DNA from 2 places in the Lysinibacillus sp. 1 U-2021 genome. Region 1 is predicted to be linked to the other one. Evidence: a T-box and tRNA genes for the amino acid it is inferred to sense, from the RefSeq annotation. Region 1 holds a T-box; the other holds one or more tRNA genes.
The links. A T-box is a leader RNA that pairs with one kind of tRNA and senses whether it is charged. The one in region 1 lies ahead of tyrS (tyrosine--tRNA ligase), so its partner is inferred to be a tRNA-Tyr.

Region 1 (18,833 bases):
GTTGCCAGCGATCCAGCCATGCATGAGGGAGTGGTCCTATTGGTAACGCTTGGTCAGTCATTTCCAACCATAACATGGACCAGGCACGGGGTACCACTCGCCAAATATCGTAGCCACCGCCACCCACTGCAATCCATCGACCATCACAATATTCATGTGCTAATTGATGAGCTAGCTTAGGAATTTCGCGATAAATATTCATTGTTCCATGTAAATGTGTTAATGGATCAAAATAATGTGCATCTGCACCATTTTGCGTTAATACAACATCTGGCTTGAAAAATTCAAAAATCTCTCGCATGGACTGTTCATAGATCTCTAGGAAACTTTCATCCTCAGTAAATGCATCCATGGGAAAATTAAACGAGGTCCCATAGCCTTGACCATTGCCGCGTTCAGTAATATTTCCGGTTCCAGGGAATAGATAACGACCAGTTTCATGTATGGACAGTGTACAAACATTAGGATCCTCATAAAAGCTCCATTGGACACCATCTCCATGATGAGCATCTGTATCTACATAAAGTACACGCGCGTTGTACTTTTCCTGCAAGTAACGAATAGCTACTGTGCTATCATTGTAAATACAAAAACCTGATGCACGACCACGGAAACCGTGATGGAGTCCTCCACCAAGGTTAAGGGCGTGTTCGGCTTTTCCTTCCATTACATAATCAACAGCGGTTAAAGTTCCACCAACTAGCTGTGCACTTGCTTCATGCATATTTTCAAAAATGGGGGTATCTTCAGTACCAATTCCATAGCTTTCACATTGAGCTTCTGATAATTCACCATGTCCTGCTTTTTTTACGATATCTATATATTTTGAATCATGTGCAAGCAATAGCTCTTCTTCTGTTGCAACACGTGCTGGTACAATATCTACATCATCGAGAGCATTTATATTTTTTAGTAGATCCATAGTTAGCGTCAAGCGTTTATGATTGAAAGGATGTGTATCTGAAAATTTATATCCGAGTTGTTCTGGCGAGTATACGAATACGGCTTTTTTCATTATAGCGAAACACCCGGTAAATTTGGCCATAGGACATCAAAGCCCTCTTTGCGTAGATCTTCAATCATTGCTAAAGGATTTAGTGTTTTTACTCGGACGCTTAAAATTTTGTTTTGTGTATTTTCAGAGTCAGGATAAACTAAGACGCTTTGAACATTGGCATGATGTTGATGAAATATTTTTGTAATTTCAAATAAAACTCCCGGTGTATCGGATACCCGAATCTCGATTTTTGACCCAGGCTCTGTAGCACCAGTCAGCTCTATATATGTATAGAGTAAATCTGTTGTCGTAACAATGCCTACCAATTTTCCTCCAGAGACGATAGGTAAACAGCCTATTTTTGATTCGTAAAAAGTAAGTGCTACCTCTTCAACAAAATCTAGTGGATGACCTATAAGTGGGTCTTTCACCATAATATCCTCTACTTTTGCATTAAAAATAGGAGAGTTTGGTTCATCCTGCAAAGATGAGGGCAAGACCTCTTTAATATCTCGTTCAGTAATTACACCTAAAACGTGATGTTCTTCATCTACAACTGGTAAATGACGAACCTTCTTTTCACGCATTAACTTTAGTGCCTCCTGCACTGTATTGGTAGGAGCTAATGTATAAGGCTTATCATTCATAATTTCTTCTACAATCATATATGCATCCCCTTTGTATTAGTTTTAATACATGAAACGATTTCTAAAACGAAGTCTATCAAATCTTTCCATTGTCTCAGGAGGCACCCGTTTTCCTTCGCGTGCCATCAGGCAATTGGCTGGATGTGATGTAATTTCAGGATCATCTGTTGCAAAATATTCGAAACCAGCAGAACTCATCATTCTTTCCATCATTTTACGATAATCCCAAACATTTAAACCAGTTCCTTTTAAATCCCAATGCCAATAGTACTCGGTAGTAATCACAAGATAATCTTCCATTTCATCCCCCATAAATGAAACGGCTAATAGTGCTTTCCCTGCACCAGTACCACGGTAGTCTGGAATGACTTCAATGGCACCTAATTCGATCATGTCATCGATACGATCTTCTGCCCATCGTTCAAGTGGATCAGGGTAAAGATAGGTAACATAGCCTACAATAATATCTTCGTTTCGAATAATAATAATTCGGCCTTCGGGTAGTCCAGCAATTTCTATAATGGCCTGCTGTTGCTGTTTTGGAGGTCTGAAGGCAACCAAGCCTTCATGGAATGAATATGTAGCTAATTTTTCTGGAGGCACAGGTCCTTCCACATACACAGTACCATGCTTTGTTTCCTTTGTGACAGAAAAAAAAGTTTTTTTATGTTCCATAATTACACCACCTGAGTTTAATAATTCCATTATAGCTGATTTCTTGCGTAAAAACGCTTATTTTTGCAAAATATACCTGTATTTTTGGAAAAATAAAAATATTAAGACAATCTATCCGAATTCGTGTAAAATAGGATTATATTGCTTCTGTTATTTAACAGATAAAAGTAGTGCTATTAGGGATTCGAACATTAATACTATGGATATCTGTTATATAACAAATGCTACATATCAATTTTGCTTTTGGAAAATTCTCTGAATTTCCACAGGGGGGATTGTTGAAATTTAGTCAAAAACAAAAGCAAAGAAAGGGGTATTTTCATGGGGATGAAAATGAAGGAGAAGTTAATGGCTTTACCTGGTCAACACCATTTAACGAATTATGAAGAAGTGGCAGAATCTCATAATTGGGCAGATACGGAAAAGGCATTTAGTTGGAGCGAAACAGGTTTAGTGAATATGGCATATGAGGCTATTGATCGCCATACAGAAACACATCGCAAAAATAAGGTGGCATTGTATTTTAATGATGGTAAACGGAAAGAGGCATATTCATTTAATGAAATGAAAAGGTTAACAAACAAAGCAGCAAATGTTTTTAAAGCGACTACTAATCTGCAGAAAGGTGATCGTTTATTTATTTTTATGCCTCGTTCACCTGAGCTCTATTTTTCATTATTAGGTGCGTTGAAAATGGGGGTTATTGTTGGACCATTGTTTGAAGCTTTTATGGAAGGTGCTGTGTATGATCGACTTGCTGATAGTGAGGCGAAAGTATTAGTCACGACACCTGCTTTACTTGAACGTGTACCTTTAGCTAAATTACCTAAATTGGAGCATATCTTTTTAGTAGGGGAGGGCGTTGAGGAAACAGATAAAATCCTGGACTTTACTAAACATTTAAAAGAAGCTTCAGCTCATTTTGATATAGAGTGGGTAGACAGAGAAGATGGGATGATTCTTCACTATACCTCTGGATCAACAGGTGCTCCAAAGGGTGTATTGCATGTTCATAATGCTATGATTCAGCAATATCAATCGACACAATGGGTACTTGATTTACGTGAAGATGATATTTATTGGTGTACAGCTGATCCTGGATGGGTTACAGGAACAGCCTATGGCATCTTTGGTCCGTGGTTAAACGGTGTAACAATGCTAATCGTCGGAGGGAGATTTTCACCACAAGCATGGTATCAGGCTATTGAAGATTATAGTGTGACAGTGTGGTATAGTGCGCCAACAGCATTCCGTATGCTGATGGGTGCAGGTAGTGGCTTGCTTGAAAGCTATGATCTAACATCTTTACGCCATGTGCTGTCTGTTGGTGAGCCTTTGAATCCAGAAGTTATTCGCTGGGGAGTAGAGGAACTAGGTCATCGTATACATGATACATGGTGGATGACAGAGACTGGAGCGCATATGATTTGTAATTATCCATCGATGGATATTAAGCCAGGTTCAATGGGGAAACCTCTTCCTGGTATTCATGCGACGATTGTAGATGATGCAGGCAATGAGGTTCCACCATTTACAATGGGGAATCTAGCTATTCGTCGTGGTTGGCCTGCCATGATGCGCCAAATTTGGGGCAATCCAGAGCGCTATGAATCTTATTTCCTAAAAGGAGAATGGTACGTTTCTGGAGATTCAGCCTATATGGATGATGAGGGTTACTTCTGGTTCCAGGGGCGTGTGGATGATGTTATTATGACGGCTGGTGAACGTGTAGGACCTTTTGAAGTAGAAAGTAAGCTACTTGAGCATCCAGATGTAATTGAAGCAGGTGTTATCGGCAAACCAGATCCAGTGCGAGGTGAAATCATTAAAGCCTTTGTATCCTTACGAGAAGGGGTAGAACCTTCTGATGCATTAATTGAAGATATACGTGATTTTGTTAAAAAAGGTTTATCTGCACATGCAGCACCACGTGAAATAGAATTTAAAGATAAATTGCCAAAAACACGTAGTGGTAAAATTATGCGTCGCGTTTTGAAAGCTTGGGAATTGAATTTACCGACTGGTGATTTATCAACCATGGAAGATTAATTAATTATCTAAAACATCAATTGATATTTATACAACATGTGCATAAAAAGAAGGCAAGGATTCATTCGATGGGCGAAAGGATTCTTGCCTTCTTTTTTCTGGATTTACAATAGTATAGAGGTGAGAGTAAGTGAAATATTATCTATTTCAAAAAAACAATGAATTAAATAAAAATTCAGTTGACTTAATAAATATGCAGACGTATACTATTTTTAACTTATTTCAGAGGTGAGTGCAGTGAAAGTAGGTATTGTTGGAGCAACTGGATATGGCGGTCTAGAACTTATTCGATTTTTATATAATCATCCAGCTGTGGAACGAATTGATTTATTTACTTCTTCAGAAGAGGGTGTCCAATTTTCTTCCAAATTTGGCCATCTTGTTAGGATAGCTGATACACCGTTACAAAAGATTGCGTATGACACTTTAGAAAAATTCGATGTTATTTTTACGAGTACACCATCTGGGGTGACAAGTGAGCTATTACCGCCTTTGGTTGGGAAAGGACCAAAGCTAATCGATTTATCTGGTGATTTTCGGTTAAAAGATCTAGCAAGCTATGAAACCTGGTATGGCAAAAAAGCTGCACCGTTTCATAGTGTTCAACAAAGTGTATATGGTTTAACAGAATGGAATGAAGAGCTTATACGTCAAGCAACACTTGTTGCTAATCCGGGTTGCTACCCAACAGCAGTTTTATTATCCTTACTACCACTTGTAAAAGAACGTTTAATTGATCCTAGTTTTCTAGTTATTGATGCAAAGAGTGGTATTTCAGGAGCAGGCAATAAGCCCTCACAAACTACCCATTTTAGTGAGACAAATGAGAATTTTTCAATCTATAAAGTAAATACACATCAACATATTCCCGAAATTGAACAGGCACTTTCCATGTTTGCTCAAGCAGATACAAAGGTTACTTTTAATACGCATCTGGTTCCAATGACCAGGGGAATTTTGGCGACATCCTATGCACCAGTAATGCAGGGAATTACAGAGTCGCAATTGATCACTTGCTTACAGGCAACCTATGAGAATCATCCATTTGTTCGAATCGTTACGGATGCATCTAGTTTAGGGACAAATCGTGTCAAGGGATCAAATTATTGTGACATTCTAGTGAAAGTAGATTCCCGTACAAATCGCGCCACAATTGTTAGTGTAATTGATAACCTTGTCAAAGGAGCAGCGGGGCAAGCAATCCAAAATATGAATGTGCAATTTGACTTACCACAAACGACAGGGCTAGATGTCGTACCATTCTTTATTTAACAGCATGCAGGAAACTGTATGCTTCTCTTATTTATTAATCTAAGGAGGAATTTCGGATGACAGTTACCACTTCAACGAATGTAATGAAAAAATTATCAAGTAAAAATATTGTTTCACCAAAAGGCTTTAAGGCAGCCGGATTACACTGTGGTTTAAAACATAAGAAAAAAGATTTAGCCCTTTTAGTAAGTGAAGTCCCAGCAAGTGTTGCAGGTGTTTTTACTACAAACGCTGTGCAAGCAGCACCATTAAAAGTCACGAAGGAAGTTGTTTATGCAACTAAGAAAATGCAAGCGATGATCGTCAATTCAGGCAATGCGAATGCTTGTACAGGTAAACAAGGTGTAAAAGATGCCCAAACAATGCAAGCGCTAGCTGCTGAAAAATTAGGGATTGCACCAAATTTGGTGGGAGTTTGCTCGACGGGTGTTATTGGAGAAATGATGAAATTAGAGCCAGTAGCAAACGGTATTCTACAGTTAGAGCCAAAGGACAATTTAGAAAGTGCGATTGACTTTGCACAGGCTATTTTGACAACAGATACTGTCATGAAAAACACAAGCTATAGTACAACTGTGGATGGCAAGGAAGTTATTATTGCAGGTGTAGCAAAAGGTTCAGGTATGATCGAACCTAATATGGCAACAATGCTAGGCTTTATTACAACAGATGCCAACATTGAATCTGAGGTGTTGCAAGCAGCATTAACAACTATTACTAATTTAACATTTAATGCTATTACAGTTGATGGGGATACGTCTACTAATGACACAGTGGTAATATTGGCTAATGGCTTGGCAGGGAATGATTCATTAACACCAGAGCATCCAGATTGGCAAAATTTCTTTTACACTTTGCAAACAGTAGCGGAAGATTTAGCAAAAATGATTGCCAAAGATGGTGAAGGAGCAACGAAGCTTATCGAAGTAGAAGTTGTTGGTGCAATTTCAGACGAGGAGGCACGTAAAATTGCAAAAACAGTCGTTGGTTCACCACTTGTAAAGACTGCTGTTTTCGGCTGTGATGCTAACTGGGGGCGTATTATTGCAGCAGTAGGGTATAGTGGCGCAACAGTTGATCCAGATAAAATTACCATCCAAATCGGTGGTGCTACTATGGTAGAAAACGGTGAACCAATTCCCTTTTCTGAGAATGAGTTAATTCAAATATTAAAAATGCATGAAGTAAAAATCTATGTGTCTCTTGGTGTGGGTGATGGTAAGGGGCATGCTTGGGGATGTGACTTAACATATGACTATGTCCAAATCAATGCATCATACCGCTCATAAACGTGTGGTCATTAAGCTTGGGGGCAGTACACTGGAAGGTTTAAATGATACTTTCTTTGATAATTTTAAAAGATTACAAGAGAGTGGGGTAGAGCTGATTATTACCCACGGAGGTGGGCCAGCCATAAATCGAGAACTAGCTGCTCAAGGCATACAATCACATACATTAAATGGAATACGCGTCACGAATGATTCTGCAATTAAAGTTGTCCAATCCACTCTAATAGGACAAGTAAACACTGCATTAGTTCATGAGTTAACAACAGCTGGTATAACAGCCATCGGATTAAATGGCTTTGATGGACAGTTGATGGTCGTAGACTTTTTAGATCAAGAGGCTTATGGCTATGTCGGAGCTATTAAAAATATCAATACATCCTTATTGGAAGCTTTAATGGGTGTAGGGATTGTACCTGTTATTGCCTGCGTAGGTACGACCGAAGCAGGTCAGGCTCTTAATATTAATGGCGATACGGTAGCAAGTGAAATTGCTTTAGCCATCGGAGCAGATAGCTTACTACTCGTGACAGATGTGAGTGGTATCCGTATTGAAGATGAATATCAAGCAATAGCTACACCTAGTCTTATAGATCAATGGACAGAGCAGGGCCATATTTATGGTGGAATGATTCCGAAAGTGCAGGGAGCGATTGACTGTTTACGGTCAGGGATTCCTTCTGTACAAATCGTAGGCGCAACTTTAATTGGTACAACAATTGTAGCCACAAGTGAACTTCTTTCTTCCTAGTGTTCTAAATAGGATAGCTTGAGAAGTATAGTTGTTGAAAGAAACTATTTTAAATATAGTGGAGATGATAACATGAGTGTTTTATTTGAGAATTACGGCAAGCGTCGTGCACAAATTGTTAAAGGTCAGGGGACAATTGTTGAGGATTCAACAGGGAAGCAATACTTGGATTTTACTAGTGGCATTGCTGTAGTGAGTCTTGGTCATGCCCATCCAGCCGTTGTACAGGCACTTCAAGAGCAAAGCCAAAAGCTATGGCATATTTCAAATCTTTTTGAAATACCAGGTCAGGAAAAGGTGGCAGAAAAATTAATTGCTAATACACACTTTTCGCATGCCTTTTTTTGTAATAGCGGCGCTGAGGCTAATGAAGCGGCCATTAAATTAGCTCGTAAGCATACAGGCAAACATCATATTATTACATTTGAAAAATCATTCCACGGTCGTACTTTTGGAGCAATGTCTGCAACAGGTCAAGGCAAAGTACATAATGGCTTTGGACCACTCGTAGAAAAATTTTCGATTTTGCCATTTAATGATGCTGCTACACTTGAAGCAACCGTTGATGATTCAGTTGCAGCTATAATGCTAGAAATGATTCAGGGAGAGGGTGGCGTCAATAGTGTATCAGCAGAATTTGCCGCAGCTATTGCAAAAGTCTGTGAGGAGCAAGGTGTACTACTAATTGTTGATGAAGTGCAAACGGGCATTGGACGAACAGGAACACGCTATGCATTTGAACAAACGGTATTAAAGCCACATATCGTAACTTTGGCAAAAGGCTTAGGTGGTGGTTTCCCTGTTGGTGCAATGCTCGGAACTGCTGAGCTTCATGCTACATTTAGTCCAGGAACACATGGTACAACATTTGGTGGAAACCCTCTTGCGATGAATGTGGCACAAGCTGTTTTAAATCATGTGTTTGAGCCGGATTTTTTACAGCAGGTACGAGAAATATCTGCCTATTTTGTGGCACAACTAAGGGCTCATTTACCTTCTAGCTATACGGTTCAAGGTCAGGGTCTCTTGTTAGGGATTGGCTGTGGGGACACGGAAGTTGTGCCTTATATCGCGGCAGCGGAAGAAAGTGGTCTTTTATTAGTAGGGGCAGGGCCAACAGTTATTCGTCTTTTGCCTCCATTAACGGTCACAAAGGAAGAGATTGACAAAGCAGTAGCTATTTTAAAGAACATATTACCGTGAAAATACACTTTCGTTCAGCAGAAAGTGAGGCATTAGCGGCAAAAATGACTAGACATTAGGATGAACAAAGAATCTGCTAGATATTAGCAGATTCTTTGCGCTATAAATGCTATTGTAGTTGTTTTACTAATGTTGTCACTAATTTTGGTAACCAATCTTCAAGCTGACTAAACGTAAATCCTGCCTTCTCAGCCTTAGCATTGGACATATACCAATCAGCAGGCACCCCATAAGGAGACTGTGATTCCTCATCACCACCAATGAGGGAAATTTTTGCGCGCTGACCACTTGCTTCTTCAATTAGAGCAATTAGATCTTTGAGAGATATGGCCCCTGATGCGGTAGCGTTGTATGGTCCCTCAATAGGAGTAACACCCGCAAAGTATAAAAATTCAGCAGCTTCCTCATCTGTAATATAACTCATCTTTGCATCAATGTTCGGTAAAGTAATCGGCTGATTCTGTAAAATATGTTCAACGTGAAAATGTAAACGTCGAGTATAATCATCTTCGCCCATCACAATTGGGAAACGTACAGCTACGACTGGGAATGAAGCTTCTTTGAATAAGACTGCCTCCGCTTGTCGTTTTCCTTCTCCATAAGAAAATTCCTCTTGATGTCCCATACGAATTTGATACTGGTATGGATCAAAGTCTTCTTCCTTTTTCATCTTACCATCTACCTCATATGTTGAAAGAGTAGAAGTAAAGACGAGCTTTTTCGTTTTTCCCTTTAATATCTCGCAAATCGCTTGTGCCTCGTTGGGCGAATAGCAAATATTATCATAGACAATGTCCCATGTTGTATTGGCTAGTGCCTGCTCTAAAGCATCACGATCATTACGATTTACTACTAATTGCTTAACATGTGTACCAAAGGGATTGCCACTTTGACCACGTGTTAAAATCGTTACATTATGTCCATTTTGAATACAAAGATCAACTAGCTTTTTTCCAAAAAAACGTGTGCCTCCTAAAATCAATATGTTCATATATTTTCACCCCTTCAAAATAGTAGTCCTCTTAATAATGACAAAAAAACAGACTTACTACAATTCATAAGGAATATGCAGTAAGTCTGTTTAATTGATTATCTAATACAAATGCTTTTGCTAAGGCAAAATGGATTAGCGCCTTGACGTTTCAGTTGGAGTAGTGGTATTACCATTGTCTCCTCCGTTTGTGCCATCTCCGGGGTTATCAGTTCCATCGCCATTGCTTCCATCGCCATCCCCGTTATTGGAGCCATTGCCATTGTTACCAGAACCATCCCCGTTATTGGAGCCATTGCCGTTATTACCAGACCCGTTCCCGTTATTGGAGCCATTGCCGTTACTACCCGAACCATTACCATTGCCATTAGTAGGTGGCGTTGTAGGTGGTATTGGTTCTTGGTCGTTTTCCTCAGGGTCAGGTTCATTTTCACTACCGCCAGTAGACACAACATTGGAGTGCGGTGATGTTAAACCTGTAATATCTACAGCGACCACTACATAAGCTTGTCCACTAGCAACCGTAATGCTTTGTGTTGACTCTAGTACGGACGTTACAAGTGTATTACCGCCATTCGTAACGTTGTAGATACGATAACCAACAACATCATTCGATGACTCTGACCATGATAATGTAGAGCCATTTACTGAAGCTGAAACAGCTGCTGGAGGGCTACCATCCGCTGGGAAATCAACTGCTGATACAGATGAATTCGACAATGTAGAATTCTTTGGTAACAGACTAGCAGGATTCCCGCCAAGTCTACCTAACATTCGTTTAATAAAGTCTTGATTAATGCCTGCGCCACCTGCTTTTACAAACTCTGCTGGTGTATTTGGCAACGCATTATAAGTTTTTCCTTTAATCGTCACAACACTTGAAGAGGCTAAGCTATCATCAGGTTGTGATGGTAAAAATACTTTCGCATTAAATAAATCTGAGCGTACAAGACCTGCGCTAGCACAAGCTGCAGAAGGGGCCATGCCGGAAATGCCACAGAATGACGCAGTCACAACATTTTTAGGCGCCTTAAAACTTGTTGGTGGGTCGATTAGCTGAGGATCCGCATCGTAAACGGCATTCATTAAAGTACCCCATAGCTTATTCACCCGAACGCTTGGCTGTAAATAGGTGTTGTTAAATGCATAAAGTGTACGAGGTTGATCGTAACCCATCCAAACACCAAGAGATACATTAGGGTTATAACCAACTAACCAAACATCTTTATATTCTTGAGAAGTCCCTGTTTTTGCAGCGAAATCAGAAGAGAATTTTAATGTATTTCGTGCCATTGTCCCTGTTCCTTTAGTGAGAACATCACGTAACATATCTGTCACGATATAAGATGTTTCAGGGCTAAATACTTGAACAGGTTCTACTTCATGTTGGTAAACAATATTTCCTTCTTGGTCTTCAATTCGATCAATCATATAAGCGTCAATGAATTGGCCACCATTTGCAAAGGTAGCAAAGGCATTTGTATTTTCTTCAACAGTAGTTCCTTCGCTTAAAGCACCGATCCCAGTTGCTAGGTTAGTAAAATCATCAGGATGTAATTTTGAGAATCCCATTTTTACTAATAAATCTGCAGGGCGTCTACTAATAATATCATTATATAAACGTAGTGCTGAAATGTTTTGAGAATCTGCTAAAGCTTCACGTGCTGGGATAAGACCTCGCTCATCACTCGTAATATAGTTACTTGGACTCCAAGAACCGATTGAGAATTTCACGTCAACTAAGGGGCTACCCGCACCGATTACGCCATACTCAATGGCAGGTCCATAAACAAGTAATGGTTTCATTGTAGAACCGTTAGAACGATAAGCTTGTGTTGCATGGTTTACTTGAGTGGTTTTAAAGTCTCGACCTCCGACAAAGCTTAAAATACGTCCTGTCGTATTTTCTATTAAAATACTACCTACTTGTACTGGCATCTCAATATCAATTTCTTCACCAGTAACAGGGTCTTTCCCTTTACCAGTATACGTATGACCATAATACTGGAAGTCTTTTGCTGCTTTTTGCATCGCATCATACATATCTTTATTAATGGTTGAATAAATACGATAGCCTTTTGAACGAACATCACGATCTGCTAAAATTGTATATTTATCCTTTAATTTTTTTTCTGACTTTAAGCGCTCTGGGTCAACCCCATCATCTTTTGCTAGTTTTTTAGCAATAATATCTTTTGCACGAGCTTCAAGCTCATAAGTCAACCAAGGATAACGATCTTCCGCGCGCATTTCTGGTCCACGGAAATCGGCAGCAATATTATAGTTTAACGCTTCATTATACTGTGCATCATCAATATAACCAGCTTCTTTCATACGATAAAGTACTGTTTTCATACGATCAATACCAGGTTTCAAAGCTTCTTCACTTTTCAGTTCACCTGTATTTGTAAATGGTGTATAAGCAAATGGTGCCTGTGGTATACCAGCTATGTACGCAGCTTGAGGAAGAGACAATTCTTTTGCTTTTACGCCAAAAATTCCTTCCGCAGCTGTTTCAACACCTGCAATATTTCGTCCTGAAGAGTTACGACCATAGGGAATGATATTTAAATAAGCCTCTAATATTTCTTCCTTCGTCATAAAATGTTCTAAACGCATCGCCAGTAAAATTTCCTTAGCTTTACGCTCGTATGATACTTCATTAGTTAGTACTTGGTTTTTAATAAGTTGCTGGGTAAGTGTAGAACCACCTGTCTGCGTTGCAGAGTTTGTGACATCTTGTAATAACCCACGAATAACCGCTTTAGGAACAATTCCGTTATGCTCTCGGAAATATTCATCTTCTGTTGCCAGAACAGCATTCACGACCTCTGGTGCAACATTGCTAAGCGAAGTTTCACGTCGATCTAAATCTGTTCTTAATTTCCCAATATAAATATCGTTGGCAAAATAAATCTCACTGGTTTCTTCATAGCTAAAAATTTGATCCCTTAACTCTTGTTTTGAGCGTAACGGTTCTTCTTTTACAAGAGAAGCAAAATAACCAGCACCAACTGAACCGACAAATACAGTGCCAACCAATGCAAAGACTAAAAATAGTAAAAATAAGTTCCAGGTAACACTACCTGAAATACGTAATTTCTTCATCCATTTTTGTTCAAGTAATTCATCGATCTTTGCATTGATTTTTTCAATCCAATCTTTCAATGTATCGACCTCCTAAAATCTTGTCTATTATAGCACATATTGTTTTAGCACGAACATAGTTATTGACTTTGAAAAAGAATCGTATAAAATTATGTTTATAGTTTTCTGGTGATGAAGAGCTTGCAGTAGTGTCTATATTCCCTGTTTAGAGAGCCAGTGGTTGGTGAAAGCTGGTCATAATGTAGAGACGAATTACGTGCTTGGAGCTTAGACGTGCGCGCCTGCGATAAAGGCGGCTGAATGAAGTGGAAGGTGGATGACATCTTCAAGCTGGGTGGTACCGCGTTAGTTTGTAACTTAACGTCCCTGCATGCAATTGTTTGCGTGTAGGGACTTTTTTTATTTAAACATGTCCATGCACGTAACGAATTTAACCATTTTAGGAGGAATGAACATGACAAACGAATTATTACAAGATTTAGAATGGCGTGGTTTGCTATACCAACAAACAGATGCGGAAGGCATGGCAAAATTATTAGATGAACAATCTGTATCTTTATACTGTGGGGTAGATCCAACAGCTGACTCCATGCATATTGGACATATTGTTCCATTGTTAACACTTCGTCGATTCCAAAAAGCGGGCCACCGTCCAATTTTACTTGTTGGTGGTGCGACAGGGATGATCGGTGACCCATCTGGCCGTTCAGAAGAGCGCCAATTACAAACAGTAGAGCAAATCGATAAAAACGTTCAAGGAATCCGTCGTCAATTAGAACGTATTTTCGAATTTGCGGAAGATGGCAATGGTGCTCAGCTTGTGAACAATCGTGACTGGATTGGTAATATCAATACAATTGAATTTTTACGTGATTATGGGAAACTAATTAACGTAAACTACATGTTAGCAAAGGATACGATTGCTTCTCGTCTTGACACAGGAATCTCATTTACAGAGTTTGCCTATACGTTAATTCAAGGTATTGATTACAATCATTTATACAATCACTACAATTGCCGTATTCAAGTAGGTGGCTCTGACCAATGGGGTAATATTACAACCGGGTTAGAGGTTATTCGTAAAACACACGAGGAAGAAACGAAAGCCTTTGGAATTACGATTCCATTAGTAACAAAGGCAGATGGCACGAAGTTTGGTAAAACAGCAGGTGGTGCTGTTTGGCTAGATGGTAAGAAAACCTCTCCATATGAGTTCTACCAATTCTGGATCAATGCAGCTGATGCAGATGTCATAAAATACTTAAAAATCTTTACGTTCCTATCTCGTGAAGAAATTGAAGCTTTAGCCGTTTCTGTAGAGGAGGAGCCACATTTACGTAAGGCACAAAAGGCGCTAGCTGAAGAAATGACTCGTTTAATACATGGTCAAGAGGCATTAGAGCAAGCCATCCGTATTACAGCTGCTTTGTTCTCAGGAGATCTAAAAGCACTTTCAGCTGAAGAAATGAAGGACGCTTTTAAAGATGTTCCTTCTATTGAAATGACTAAAGATGATAAAAACATTGTGGATCTACTTGTGGAGGCTGGCATTTCCTCTTCCAAACGTCAAGCACGTGAAGATGTATCAAATGGTGCTATTAGTGTAAACGGTGAAAAGGTAACAGATTTAGAATATGTAGTCGATGCGAAGGATCGTTTAGAGGATGCATTTAGTATTGTCCGTCGAGGTAAGAAAAAATATCATATGGTGAAATTTATATAATTTCTATTTGCAAAACCACATCCAAAACACTGGATGTGGTTTTTTAATCATAAGAAACTTGGAGGTTTTATTTGTTCATATTCTTTAGGATGCAGTATTTTTGCAAGCTTTATAGCACCCTCAACAAGTCGTGGAGAAGGGCGACAATACAGCCATTCTTCCATTACATGAAGCTGTTCCGATTGAACGGCATGTAGCTCTTTGGCATATGGACGTTTTAATAAATTAGCAGGCTGGATACGCTCAAATGCGACACCAACCCAAGCCATCATGATATAGTCAGGCTGTCGTTTAACAACATCTGTCCAATCTGTTTGAACACTAGCAAGCTCAACATCTTGAAAAAGATTAATGCCACCAGCAAGAGCGCTAATTTCTGTTAGCCAATTTATTTTCCCAGGAGTGAAAATAGGGTTTGGCCACCATTCCCAATAAAGGGTAGGTTTCTTTGGAATTGTTCGTGCAATGGAATACATTTTTTCGATGGAATGCATGTACTCTTCAGCGATTGTCTTTGCTTGTTCCTCCACTTGACAAGCTTTCCCAAGTGTCAGAAGATCTTGCGCAATTTCTTCTAAGGAGTTTGCATTAAAAATAATATGAGGAATATTTCTTTCTTTTAGTGCCTCAATGTTTTTTTCCATACCCGGTACACTCAAGGAAGCCAGAACAAGATCAGGCTGTAATGCCTCTAATGCCTCCATGTTAATTGATAAATCAGGCCCAAGCTGTGGTAGATTTTTAACTGAGGCTGGCCAATCGGAATAATCATCTACTCCAACGAGCTGGTCTGTCAGCCCTAAATAGGCGACTAATTCTGTATTGCTAGGACAAATTGAAATTAAACGCATATTGTTTTCTCCTATTCTTTTTAAGAAAAGTATAGCGAGAGTTCCCGTGATAGACAATGTGTGTGTATCGAGCCCATAAAAAAGTGGAGAAAACATTTGTTTTCTCCACCCTTTGTATAGGCTTATAGGAAACCGTCGATTAAGAAAGGGCAACTGCCTCGAGTGACTCTTCTTTTTTCACAATAGGACCCATTGCATTTGTGATGATTTGTTTGATATCCTCTAGTGTTGCTTTACGAGGGTTCGTCTCAGCACACACATCTAACAATGCATTTTTTGCTAAGATCTCGATATCCTCATCTTTTGCCCCTAATTCACGGAAGCCACTAGGGATATTTAAATCTTGAGATAACTTCTCAATAGCTGTAATAGCCTTTTCAGCGGCATCGCGCTTACTTAAACCTTCTACATTTTCTCCTAATAATTCAGCGATACGAGCAAAGCGCTCTGTACGTGCTGTGACATTAAATCGACAAACATGTGGCAATAAAATAGCGTTGCACACGCCATGTGGTAGGTTATAGAAACCACCCAATTGATGAGCAATTGCATGAACATAACCAAGTGATGCATTATTAAAGGCCATTCCCGCTAAAAATTGTGCATATACCATTTGTTCACGGGCTTCTATATCAGCTCCATTTGCATAGGCACGTGGTAGATATTCAGGGATTAGTTGAAGTACCTTTTCAGCACATGCGTCCGTGATTGGTGTAGCATTCGTAGAAACGAATGATTCAATAGCATGTGTTAATGCATCAACCCCAGTAGCCGCCGTAAGAGCAGGAGGTAAACCAATCATTAATTCAGGATCGTTTATAGAAAGTAACGGTGTCACATGCTTATCAACAATGGCCATTTTTACTTTGCGTGCTGTATCCGTGATAATAGTGAAACGAGTCATTTCACTGGCAGTACCAGCAGTTGTATTAATTGCAATTAATGGCACAAGTGGATTTTGTGATTTATCAACGCCTTCATAATCATGAATACGTCCACCATTCGAAGCAATAAGTCCGATACCTTTTGCTGCATCGTGTGCGCTGCCTCCTCCAAGAGAAACAATAGAATCGCAGTTTTCCGCATGATACACGGAAATGCCATCTTCAATGTTTTGATCTGTTGGATTTGGTTCTGCTTTCGGGAAAATTGCTACATCAATTCCAGCAGCTGTAATGATGTTAGCAATTTGTTCTGAGAGACCTAATTTGTGTAGACCCTCATCTGTTACGATTAATGTCTTTTTCACTTCTAAATCATTTAAGCGTTTACCAACTTCTTGAATTGCTCCAGGTCCAAATAAGTTTGTTTTCGGCATAACAAATTGCTTTAGAACGTCTGACATATTTCCAACCCCTTTTAAAAAATTATTATTGCTTGAATGATGGTGAACCACCTTTCGCAATTCATCGTATTCTATTTTTTGTGAAAGTTCAACTCATATTTTTGTTAAAATATTCCCTCTTTACCAAGTTATTATTTTACAAAAAAGATGAACCTTTTTATTGATGGCTGTACGATTGGATTGCCTAGGAATATTGATTTTAATACACTTTTTAAATGTTTTTTTATAAAAGTAAAATATATTTTTTAGGAATTGGTTCTAAAATCAAGCTGGAATACATAGTAAATAACTGATATTTTATATTGATTATAATGATAGTGTTTAAGTTGTTTTTCCCTATGCAATTACTATTTTAATGTACATAAAATTGTCATTATTTAGATGAATTAATGGTTATTTTTTGAGCTTTGAAAGTTGTAGTCAATGCAAGTAGTAAATAAAGAACAATTGTATAGAGGAATAATCCACATATATATAATTGCTGTTGTATTTGTGTGAATAGGGGGATTTCCACTATGAGCGTTGATATGGTATTCCTGTTGTTTAAAGCCAAACCAAATACCTGTTAATAGGAGAATCCATAATATAACCGCAAATAGCGTCTTTTTATGGAAAATGAGCCGCATTAGATTTTCTCTGAAAAGCGTTGAAAAAGTGCAGGGATGTTCAAAAGGATTATTTCTATCAAATGGAACAATGAAAAATGTTATTAGTCCACTTAAATTAAGATCAGCATAACTAATTCATCAAGCTTCATATTATCCTCCTCTTACTTTGAATATTTCCTACATTTGACTTATTCCAAACAGAAAAGTTCCATTAGCTTCTTAAAAAATTTTACGTTTAGTAGGTATTTTTGCAGGGATTTTTAAATATTCATTGAATATTATTTCAATGAATATATTTTTAATGAAGGGGTGCTTACAATGTCATTACGACATGAACAAAAGGAGCAACGAAAGGCCGTTATTTTAACATCTGCACTGGATTTGTTTATACGGAAGGGATATGGGGAAACAAAGGTTGCCGATATTGCCAAAGCTGCTGATATGAGTATGGGATTGCTTTTTCATTATTTCGACTCAAAGGAAAAACTTTATGAAGAGCTTATTCGAATAGGCTGTGAACGACTTAAAATGGATTTTCACTTTACTGATGAATCACCATTGGACACGTTTAAGGTAGTTGTTGAGGAGTTATTTAATATGATTTGTACAAATCCATCTGCTGCAAAAATGTTTGTATTGATGGAAAATGCCCAGCATCTTGAACATTTGTCAGAGGATTTAAAAGAAATGCTTGCTGAAGCAGACAAATTAATAAAAAGGAGTATCCCTTTAATTGAAAAGGGACAATTGCTAGGTGAAATCAGGCAAGGGAATCCAGAAGCCCTTGCAGTGTCATTTTGGTGTTCTATACAAGGAATTGCTCAATATATTGCGCTACATCCAGAAACACCTTGTCCTAATATTATGTGGATTCTTTCGATACTTGAAAACAAGGAGGTTAATTGAAGATGAAAACATCCCGGAGAAACATAATGATCTTTATTGTTGTTGTGTTACTGTGTGGTTGGTTTGGTGTGTTAGTGGATAAATTGATTCCAGAGCAGCCTCAGGGAGATACTCTTGGTATGGGAATTTGGCTCATATCTCCGCTGCTTGCAACCATCCTGTTACGTTCCTTCGCAGGAGATGGTTGGCGGGATATAGGTTTATTGCCTAATTTTAAGGGCAATTTAAAATGGTATGTCATTGCACTTTTCATTTATCCAGCAGTCACAACTTTAGTACTTTTAATTAGCTATGTTTTCAACTGGATGGACTTTTCAGCCTTTAATCTAAGCACTGTATTATCTGTGTTTTTTAGTGGATTACTTATTCAATTCGTTAAAAACTTTTTCGAGGAATCCGTATGGAGAGGTTATCTGACAAG
Region 2 (2,218 bases), 300 kb from region 1:
CCTCAAAGACGATGAGGTAGATAGGTTCGAGGTGGAAGTGTGGTGACACATGGAGCTGACGAATACTAATCGATCGAGGACTTAACCAAAAACGTTTGAAACATTCAATGCACCGTTTATCCAGTTTTGAAAGAATAAAATATTAGAATATACTTGTAATTTTTATAAGATATGTTATAATAAGTATTGTCTTTCAAATAGTCTAGTGATGATGGCAAAGAGGTCACACCCGTTCCCATACCGAACACGGAAGTTAAGCTCTTTAGCGCCGATGGTAGTTGGGGGCTTCCCCCTGTGAGAGTAGGACGTCGCTAGGCTATATACTAAAATTATTCCGAAGTAGCTCAGTTGGTAGTAGCACCTGACTGTTAATCAGGTTGTCGCAGGTTCGAGTCCTGCCTTCGGAGCCATTCTTGGAGAGTTGTCCGAGTGGCCGAAGGAGCACGATTGGAAATCGTGTAGGCGGTTAACACTGTCTCAAGGGTTCAAATCCCTTACTCTCCGCCAGCACTTTGATGTGTTCCAAACGATGGCCCCTTGGTCAAGTGGTTAAGACACCGCCCTTTCACGGCGGTAACACGGGTTCGAATCCCGTAGGGGTCACCATTTCAATACCCAGATGGAGGATTAGCTCAGCTGGGAGAGCATCTGCCTTACAAGCAGAGGGTCGGCGGTTCGAGCCCGTCATCCTCCACCATTATTTTTACAACATTATAGTATTATCGCGGGGTGGAGCAGTGGTAGCTCGTCGGGCTCATAACCCGAAGGTCGTTGGTTCAAATCCAGCCCCCGCAACCAAATGGTCCCGTGGTGTAGCGGTTAACATGCCTGCCTGTCACGCAGGAGATCGCCGGTTCGATCCCGGTCGGGACCGCCATTTATTTTAAAATATGGGTCAGTAGCTCAGTTGGTAGAGCATTAGATTGAAGCTCTAAGTGTCGGCGGTTCGATTCCGTCCTGACCCATCTTGTTTTTTTGCCGGTTTAGCTCAGCAGGTAGAGCAACTGACTTGTAATCAGTAGGTCGTGGGTTCGATTCCTATAGCCGGCACCAGATTTTCCCGGAGGGGTAGCGAAGTGGCTAAACGCGGCGGACTGTAAATCCGCTCCTTAGGGTTCGGCGGTTCGAATCCGTCCCCCTCCACCAGTTTTATTTTTTTAGGGGCATAGTTCAACGGTAGAATAGAGGTCTCCAAAACCTTTGGTGTGGGTTCGATTCCTACTGCCCCTGCCAATTAATTTTATGGCGATTGTGGCGAAGTGGTTAACGCACCGGATTGTGGTTCCGGCATTCGTGGGTTCGATTCCCATCAGTCGCCCCATCTCATATAAAATTAATAAACATCATAATACAATGGCGATTGTGGCGAAGTGGTTAACGCACCGGATTGTGGTTCCGGCATTCGTGGGTTCGATTCCCATCAGTCGCCCCATTGTTGGGGTATAGCCAAGCGGTAAGGCAACGGATTTTGATTCCGTCATGCCTAGGTTCGAATCCTAGTACCCCAGCCATTTTTGCGGAAGTAGTTCAGTGGTAGAACACCACCTTGCCAAGGTGGGGGTCGCGAGTTCGAACCTCGTCTTCCGCTCCAAGTATGACGGCGGCATAGCCAAGTGGTAAGGCACGGGTCTGCAACACCCTTATCACCGGTTCAAATCCGGTTGCCGCCTCCATATTTCAACTGTTAATCGGTTTATCCGATTTTTTTTATCTCCATTATGCCGGTGTGGCGGAATTGGCAGACGCGCACGACTCAAAATCGTGTTCCTTTGGAGTGTCGGTTCGACCCCGACCACCGGTATCTTTAGTTTAATATACGTTACGATTAAAAAATTAAGAGAGCTCATAAACCTTGATATGACAGGTTTATGAGCTTTTTACATTTCCTGAGAATACGATATAAAACGATAAGAAATGATTTTGTTTTACACAAATTTTACACATAATCAGATTTATTTTACACAAGTTTTTACACAAGCTATTATCCAATAAGGGAGGTTGTAGAATTCTTTTAAATATATGTTCTAAAGGGAGATGGAGATGGAGTTTAATGATTATTTGATAATATTTAACGAAAGTTCTGGCAAAGGACTATGTAGGGTCTTTTAACGGTATTATCAATAGAGAGTTCTATAATGGAGAAGATAAAATGACTAATACTCTAAAAGACCAGCTATTGAAAAAGAATGAATTTCCATATTCATAAACAATTATTTTC

Region 2: it has a tRNA-Tyr gene. The T-box ahead of tyrS (tyrosine--tRNA ligase) is inferred to sense a tRNA for this amino acid. The anticodon was not compared.

The regions. Positions count from the first base shown of each region.
Region 1 is NZ_CP123966.1:896,397-915,229, forward strand. It holds gene QH639_RS04680 (acetoin utilization protein AcuC) at 1-1,015, opposite strand, end outside; gene QH639_RS04685 (acetoin utilization AcuB family protein) at 1,015-1,662, opposite strand; gene QH639_RS04690 (GNAT family N-acetyltransferase) at 1,687-2,319, opposite strand; gene acsA (acetate--CoA ligase) at 2,641-4,368, shown strand; gene argC (N-acetyl-gamma-glutamyl-phosphate reductase) at 4,606-5,640, shown strand; gene argJ (bifunctional glutamate N-acetyltransferase/amino-acid acetyltransferase ArgJ) at 5,697-6,929, shown strand; gene argB (acetylglutamate kinase) at 6,892-7,677, shown strand; gene QH639_RS04715 (acetylornithine transaminase) at 7,750-8,880, shown strand; gene QH639_RS04720 (NAD-dependent epimerase/dehydratase family protein) at 8,990-9,871, opposite strand; gene QH639_RS04725 (transglycosylase domain-containing protein) at 10,007-13,039, opposite strand; T-box leader at 13,142-13,350, shown strand; gene tyrS (tyrosine--tRNA ligase) at 13,434-14,702, shown strand; gene QH639_RS04735 (cobalamin-binding protein) at 14,750-15,553, opposite strand; gene QH639_RS04740 (iron-containing alcohol dehydrogenase) at 15,693-16,898, opposite strand; gene QH639_RS04745 (TetR/AcrR family transcriptional regulator) at 17,825-18,412, shown strand; gene QH639_RS04750 (CPBP family intramembrane glutamic endopeptidase) at 18,415-18,833, shown strand, end outside.
Region 2 is NZ_CP123966.1:609,135-611,352, forward strand. It holds rRNA gene rrf (5S ribosomal RNA) at 202-317, shown strand; tRNA gene QH639_RS03180 (tRNA-Asn) at 334-410, shown strand; tRNA gene QH639_RS03185 (tRNA-Ser) at 416-507, shown strand; tRNA gene QH639_RS03190 (tRNA-Glu) at 532-606, shown strand; tRNA gene QH639_RS03195 (tRNA-Val) at 622-697, shown strand; tRNA gene QH639_RS03200 (tRNA-Met) at 724-798, shown strand; tRNA gene QH639_RS03205 (tRNA-Asp) at 802-877, shown strand; tRNA gene QH639_RS03210 (tRNA-Phe) at 893-965, shown strand; tRNA gene QH639_RS03215 (tRNA-Thr) at 978-1,053, shown strand; tRNA gene QH639_RS03220 (tRNA-Tyr) at 1,063-1,146, shown strand; tRNA gene QH639_RS03225 (tRNA-Trp) at 1,160-1,233, shown strand; tRNA gene QH639_RS03230 (tRNA-His) at 1,246-1,321, shown strand; tRNA gene QH639_RS03235 (tRNA-His) at 1,357-1,432, shown strand; tRNA gene QH639_RS03240 (tRNA-Gln) at 1,437-1,511, shown strand; tRNA gene QH639_RS03245 (tRNA-Gly) at 1,517-1,591, shown strand; tRNA gene QH639_RS03250 (tRNA-Cys) at 1,600-1,673, shown strand; tRNA gene QH639_RS03255 (tRNA-Leu) at 1,721-1,801, shown strand.